DNA from 3 places in the Lysinibacillus pakistanensis genome. Region 1 is predicted to be linked to each of the others. Evidence: riboswitches for the same ligand, from Rfam matches in the RefSeq annotation. Region 1 holds a riboswitch; each other region holds the start of a gene.
The links. Region 1 has a riboswitch for thiamine pyrophosphate ahead of thiW (energy coupling factor transporter S component ThiW). Riboswitches for the same ligand answer to the same signal wherever they lie in the genome.

Region 2: linked by a shared signal. The riboswitch ahead of thiM (hydroxyethylthiazole kinase) and the one ahead of thiW (energy coupling factor transporter S component ThiW) in region 1 are both predicted to bind thiamine pyrophosphate.
Region 3: linked by a shared signal. The riboswitch ahead of QNH24_RS13535 (ABC transporter substrate-binding protein) and the one ahead of thiW (energy coupling factor transporter S component ThiW) in region 1 are both predicted to bind thiamine pyrophosphate.

The regions. Positions count from the first base shown of each region.
Region 1 covers NZ_CP126101.1:1,012,752-1,015,010, reverse strand. Annotated here, with positions in the region: gene QNH24_RS04735 (MFS transporter) at 1-869, shown strand, start outside; TPP riboswitch at 945-1,052, shown strand; gene thiW (energy coupling factor transporter S component ThiW) at 1,166-1,654, shown strand; gene QNH24_RS04725 (VWA domain-containing protein) at 1,794-2,259, opposite strand, start outside.
Region 2 covers NZ_CP126101.1:3,917,194-3,919,452, reverse strand. Annotated here, with positions in the region: gene thiD (bifunctional hydroxymethylpyrimidine kinase/phosphomethylpyrimidine kinase) at 1-117, opposite strand, end outside; gene thiM (hydroxyethylthiazole kinase) at 117-872, opposite strand; TPP riboswitch at 962-1,060, opposite strand; gene mbcS (acyl-CoA synthetase MbcS) at 1,308-2,259, shown strand, end outside.
Region 3 covers NZ_CP126101.1:2,745,181-2,747,439, reverse strand. Annotated here, with positions in the region: gene QNH24_RS13540 (hypothetical protein) at 1-1,024, shown strand, start outside; TPP riboswitch at 1,084-1,194, shown strand; gene QNH24_RS13535 (ABC transporter substrate-binding protein) at 1,354-2,259, shown strand, end outside.

The DNA.
Region 1 (2,259 bases):
GATCAGCCTTTGTTGCACCTCCTATTATGGCATTTGTCGCAGATGTTACAACATATGAAGAACGAGGAAAAGGGATGGGGATGCTTGGTGCTGCCATGTCTCTTGGCTTTATGATAGGACCCGGTATTGGTGGTTTCTTATCACATGTTAGCTTACATTTTCCATTTTATACAGCTGGAGCTGCGGCTATTTTGGCTTCTATTTTATCGTTCTTTTTATTACCATCTACCAAACCAAACGCAGCACAAAAAATGCATAAGCAAGACAATCTCGCGAAACAAATGGTACGTTCAGTACATATGCCTTACTTTGTTATGCTCATTATTATGATGGTATTCTCGTTCGGAATTGCTAATTTCCAAACAACTTTATCATTATTTGTTACAGAAAAGTTTCATTATACACCTGGGGATATTGCTATTATTCTAGTGGTGGGTGGTGCTTTTGGTGTAGTTGTACAAATGTTTGTCATTACACCACTCTTTAATCGCTACGGTGAAATGAAGGTCGTATTAGTCAATTTATTTATAGCAGCCATATCTATCTACTTAATATTATTTGTATCTGGGTTTGCCCTTATTTTAGTTGTTGCGACAATCTTCTCGACAGCCACAACATTAATTCGTCCTGCTGTTAACACACTGATCTCCAAGCTTGCTGAAAATGAGCAAGGATTTGCAGCAGGTCTGAATAATGCTTATATGAGTCTTGGGAATATGATTGGTCCAGCATTGGCAGGTATTTTATTTGATTGGAATATGAATAGCCCTTATATATTTGGTGCTATTATTTTGATGGCTTGCTTCTTCCTTGCCCTTATCTGGACAATGAAAAAAGCGCCGCATCTTATGCAGCCCAATTCTAAATAACCTGAAAAGTTATTGACTATTATTAGTAGTATGATACATTTATGTTGTTACAATACTAAACAGAAATTGAATAATTATTACCACTAGGGGAGTCTTTAAAAGGCTGAGACGTATATTTCTATATACGGACCCTTTGAACCTGATCTAGTTCATACTAGCGGAGGGAAGTGGCGACATCTTGCTTTTTGAAATGTAAATGCAAGGCCGCTTCCTATTGTTTTCAGGGAGCGGCCTTTTTGTGCTCGCCAGTTTAGCGGCGATAACTATTCATTTTATATTTCAAGGGAGTGTAACTTATGTCAGTTCGAAAATTAACAATCATGGCCTTATTAGTGGCAATTGCCATAGCAGGTTCTACCTTCGTTTCAATTCCAACAGGGATTGCGCGCGCATATCCGATACAACATGCCATCAATGTCATCGGTGCCATTCTACTCGGACCAATACCAACTGTTATCATTGCTCTTGTTACAGCGATTATTCGTATTCTAACAGGGACAGGCTCCCTATTAGCCATTCCTGGCAGTGTCATTGGCGCATTTTGTGCAGCACTGGCTTATAAATACAGTGGTATGCCTTGGCTAGCAGGTGTTGGTGAAATAGTAGGAACTGGGATTATCGCCTCCCTCATTGCAGTACCATATGCATATATCTTAATGGGGACATCCGTAGCAGCAATGTTTTTCATGCCTGCCTTTTTAACCTCTAGTATTATTGGTGCTATTTTTGGTGTGGCAATTGCTAGTAGTTTACGAAATACTGCACTTATTAAAAATTTTCGTTAAATTTTCCAGAGTAAGGATTCCCTCCTGTCCATTTTTGAGCAGGGGGTTTCCCTTTGAACTAGAGCTTCTTCCTTTTCACTATTAAAACGCAAAAACAGTGCAAAATAAACATTTATTTTGCACTGTCATTTAATCCAAATTATCTTTTCTTCATGCCCTTTAATAGCTGAGCAACATTTGTATCCTCTGCCTGTGTGGTTTTATTTTCAACAAGCTGCTCTTTTTTCTTCGACTTAGTAAAGAAGCTCCAACCAAAGCGTCGGATTGTAATATCGATGAAGAACAATAGCATACCTGCTAATATAAGCCATGTTGCTATATTTTGACGATCTGCGCCTTTCTTCGTAAATTCACGAAATACCTCCTTCGGTTCTTTCAAAACAGAGCCGCCCGTTTGCTTTGTCAGTTCTTCCACCAGCTTATCATTTACAGGTCGTAACTCATATTCAGCACTATAAGGTACACTTATACCCGCTTGAAAAATAGCTTGATCTTCATCAGCGATACGGAAGAAAATTAACCCTGGCTCCGCTTGCACAACTGCCCGAATCTGTGAGGCTGAAATAGCCTCAAGCTGTGTTTCAAGTTCTTCTCCTGCTTCATTG
Region 2 (2,259 bases), 2.3 Mb from region 1:
CAAAGCTGTAATGACAGAAGTTCCAAACACCTTTAATTCCTGAAAGGTTTTTAAATCAGCCTGTATACCAGCACCACCGCCACTATCAGATCCAGCAATTGTCGTAACAACCTGCATTATCGTTCACCGTCCTTTGAAAGACGATATAGTTCATTCAATATAGCAATTTGAAAATCACCGATGTATTGTGTAGTAGAACCGGCTTGTTCAGCAATTTTTTTATAACATCTTAGTACATCTACTAATTGGTAATAGGGCTGATTGTCGGATACAAAAGCAGCGCAACAAATGGCACTTAATAAGCAACCAGTACCAGTGACCTCTGCCATATGAGGATTTCCACCTGTAATCCATTGCTGGTGATTTCCATCAGTTATAAAATCTTTTTCACCTGTGACAATCACTATACAATGATACAACTGAGCAATTCTCTTCGCTTCATCCTCTAAGGAAATGGAACCTGTTCCACTGTCTACACCTTTTTGCTGCCATTTTATGTTGGCAATTGCGGCAAGCTCTCCAATATTGCAGCGAATTACTGCAAATTCAATCTCTTCTAACAGTTGTTTTACAGTTTGTTTTCGGTAGGTAGTGGCTCCAGCGCCAACTGGATCTAAAACTACAGGTATGCCAAGTGCATTGGCTTTTTTTCCTGCAAGTATCATGGATTCTTTCGTTTTGTCATTAAGGGTACCAATATTTATCAATAAGCTTGAGGCAATTGCAACCATTTCCTCGACCTCGTCATTGCCATCAGCCATAACTGGTGAGGCACCAATTGCTAATAGACCGTTTGCTTGAAAATTTGCCACTACATAATTTGTAATGCAATGAATTAGTGGGCTTTTTTTACGGATAGTTTGCAAAATCATTTTAAGTCCTCCTTTGTTGGATGGACGTAAGCGTGCAAAAAAGGCTCTTTTTTGTGCAAAAAATACACGCAAAAGAGCCTTTCATCAGTGAATAGATGTGAATTGCTCCCTACGTCAGTGTTAACTAACAGGTTCAAAGGGTCAGGTTTTACCTTCTCAACTCCAAATGAGTCCCCCTGCAATCATGCTTTTAGTTGACCAAAATGTACCATACTTTTCTTTCCTGTTCAATAGATAGTTTTTATCTTCATTCAGCAAATGTACTTCTGTAGCAACAGCTACAATTACACCAAGGCGAAATGATTGATGAACGTGACCGATGCCATATAGCAAAGTATGATAGTTGTCATGACTTTTCTAAAATAGAGTGCGAACCATTGAAAATAATAAAAATGGAGTTTTATAATGAGTCATAGCATAAGGGAGGCATTTGCCATGAAAAGACAGGATTTAATTGCACCTGAATGGTACAATATTACAGAGGAAATTGAAAAATATGCACAGGATGCAAACAAGAATGCGCTCATTATTTATGATGAAAATGATGATGTTCAATTTATTACATACGCACATTTACTTGCAAAGGCAAATCAGGCAGCACATGTTTTTACAAAACAAGGTTTAACAAAAGGTGATGTACTTATCGTGATGGTGCCTAGATCAGTAGAAGCCTATATTGTCTATATTGCCGCTCTAAAAGCCGGTATAACAATTATTCCTAGTTCAGAAATGCTAAGAGCAAAGGATATAGAATATCGTATAAACCACGCTAATGCAAAGGGCATTGTTGCTTATGAGCCATATATTGAGCAATTCGATAACGTGAAAAACTTACAGGGCTTGCAGCAATTCGTAATAGGTACTGCTCATGAACCTTGGCAGTCATTACTTCAAAAAATGCAAGAACAACCAACAGACTACATAAGTTCAACTCCAACGAAAAGTTCAGACAAGGCATTTTTAGCTTATACAAGTGGTACAACAGGCAATCCTAAGGCAGCCGTACATACACATAGCTGGGGATATGCACATTTACGAGCAACAGCTCCAAATTGGTTAGGCGTACAGGAAGATGACATTGTTTGGGCTACAGCAGCTCCAGGTTGGCAAAAATGGATTTGGAGTCCATTCCTTGCTACATTGGGAAGTGGTGCAACCGCATTTGTGTACAAGGGTAAATTTAATGCAGCAACATATCTCACACTTCTTGAGAAATTCAATATTAATATCTTGTGCTGTACACCAACTGAATATCGATTTATGGCTGCATTAGAAAATTTACAAGATTTTAATTTAGAAAGTGTTCGTGAAGCTGTCTCAGCAGGAGAGCCTCTAAATAGCGATGTAATAAAAGTGTTTGTGGATACTTTCGGTTTACAGGTAAGAG
Region 3 (2,259 bases), 1.7 Mb from region 1:
TTTAGCACTTACAGCATTACTAAGTTATCCATTTATAGATGAAATAAAGGAACAATTGATGATTTCGCAAATAAGTGAACAATCCTATGAAGAAGTTAGTATCCCTGGTCGATCTGCTAATACATTATCTACAGCTGTCTTTGATGATGCAACGAACTCCTTTTATTATTACGAGGGTAATACCATTTATTCCTATGCACTCGATACACATATTGAAAAAGCGGAAGTAACAAGTGAATTCCCTATTTCAGAAATGTTAGTAAATGAAGATTGGCTTGCTTGGATGGCTGATGATAGGAATTCTGTGTTTGTAAAAAATAGAGAAACATTAGAGGTCAAAGGCTTTTCTACGGAAACTTTTATGGGTTTAGAAGATGATACGCTACTGACAGAAATGTCTGACACAAGGACAGGTCATACCATTTATAGCTTAACAAATTTGCGTACAAACGAGGTAAAACAATTTAAACAAGCCTTTGATAATAGTGCAGTAAGTCAGCCAATTTATCAGGACAATCAGTTGCTCCTACCAAGAGCCTTTAAAAAAGATGGAGTAGAAACGGTCAGCTTTACGCTCTATGATGTTGGAACGGAAAAAGAAAAACAATACGATTTACCTTTGAAAGGCATACATGACGTGGCACTTACTGACCATAAAATCTATGCCTCCTTTAGAACTGAAGATAGCTTAGAGACAGGATATGTTGATTTAGTAGATGGCTCCTATCATAAACTTGATGGTAAAAAAGCCCTTACTTTAACAGCCTATCAAAATAATCTTGCTATTTACGAATGGATACCGAAAGAGGAACATTACCGCTTTAGATTATATCAAGTCGAAGAAGATGGTTCATTAACACCACTTTACGCCTTTAAAGATGTTTCATTAGCTCTTTTAATACCACGTTATACAAAGGAAGGAACATTACAGGTATTTGGGCTAAATGAAAAGTATCTCACGGAGGATGGAATTCATGAAGCGAAAGATGATGCAATTAAAATATTTTTACAGCGTTATTATTAAATAGTGCCTTGTCATTTGCAGTGAGATATGGGTATAATAATCATCGAAAAGTTCATATGGAAAGAATGTAGGGGGGCTGGTAGTTGCCAGCTGAGATTGTGTCCGTTAGACGCTGACCCTTTGAACCTGATTTGGCTCGTACCAGCGTAGGGAACATCTATTCAAAAAAAGTAAATTTTTGATATTGATTGACAACGTCTGGGAGAAATCCTGGGCGTTTTTTTGTTAAATGTACATGTCTTGGGTGCAGACAATCCATAAATACGCTTTCTTCTGGTTAAAACATTCATTCATGAACACTTTCACACTATTTACTGGGAGGAATCAGCATGAAAAAATGGTTATTGGTTCTTATGGCTACCCTTTTAACATTAGCGGGCTGTAGCGAAAAAAAGGATGCCAACAAGGATGAGCATGCATTGAAAAAGATATCTGTTGTACTCGATTGGGCACCAAATACAAATCATACAGGGTTATATGTTGCTAAGAAATTAGGTTATTTTGAAGAGCAGGGCTTAGATGTTGATATATTACAACCTGGTGACGCAGGAGCGGATCAGCTTGTAGCATCTGGCAAGGCACAATTTGGCGTAAGCTATCAGGAGGGAATTACACAGGCTCGTGTACAGGGTGTACCTCTAGTATCGATTGCAGCGATTATTCAGCATAATACTTCTGGCTTTGCCTCAATAGCTTCTAAAGGCATTACATCACCGAAGAAATTTGAAGGGAAAACATATGGCGGCTGGGGAGCTCCATTAGAGCAGGCCGTACTACAATCATTAATGCAAACTGAAAATGCGGATATTAATAAATTAGATATTATTAATGCTGGTGATATAGATTTCTTTACAATGATGAAAAAAGATATTGATTTTGCATGGATTTATTATGCTTGGACTGGGATTGAAGCTGAGCTTCGTGGTGAAAAACTGAACATGCTGTATTTAACAGATTATAGTGACCAACTGGATTATTATACACCCGTTCTTGCTACAAATGAAAAAATGATTAAGGATGATCCAAAGACCGTTGAAGCATTTGTCGCTGCCGTGGCAAAGGGCTATGAATACGCGATCAGTAATCCAAGTGAGGCGGCAGATGTTTTACTTGAGGCAGTACCTGATTTAGATAAAGATCTTGTGCATAAAAGTCAGGAGTGGCTGGCAGATAAATATCAGGATGACGCTGCTCAATGGGGCGAGCAAAAGCTAGCTGTCTGGGAAAACTATGCG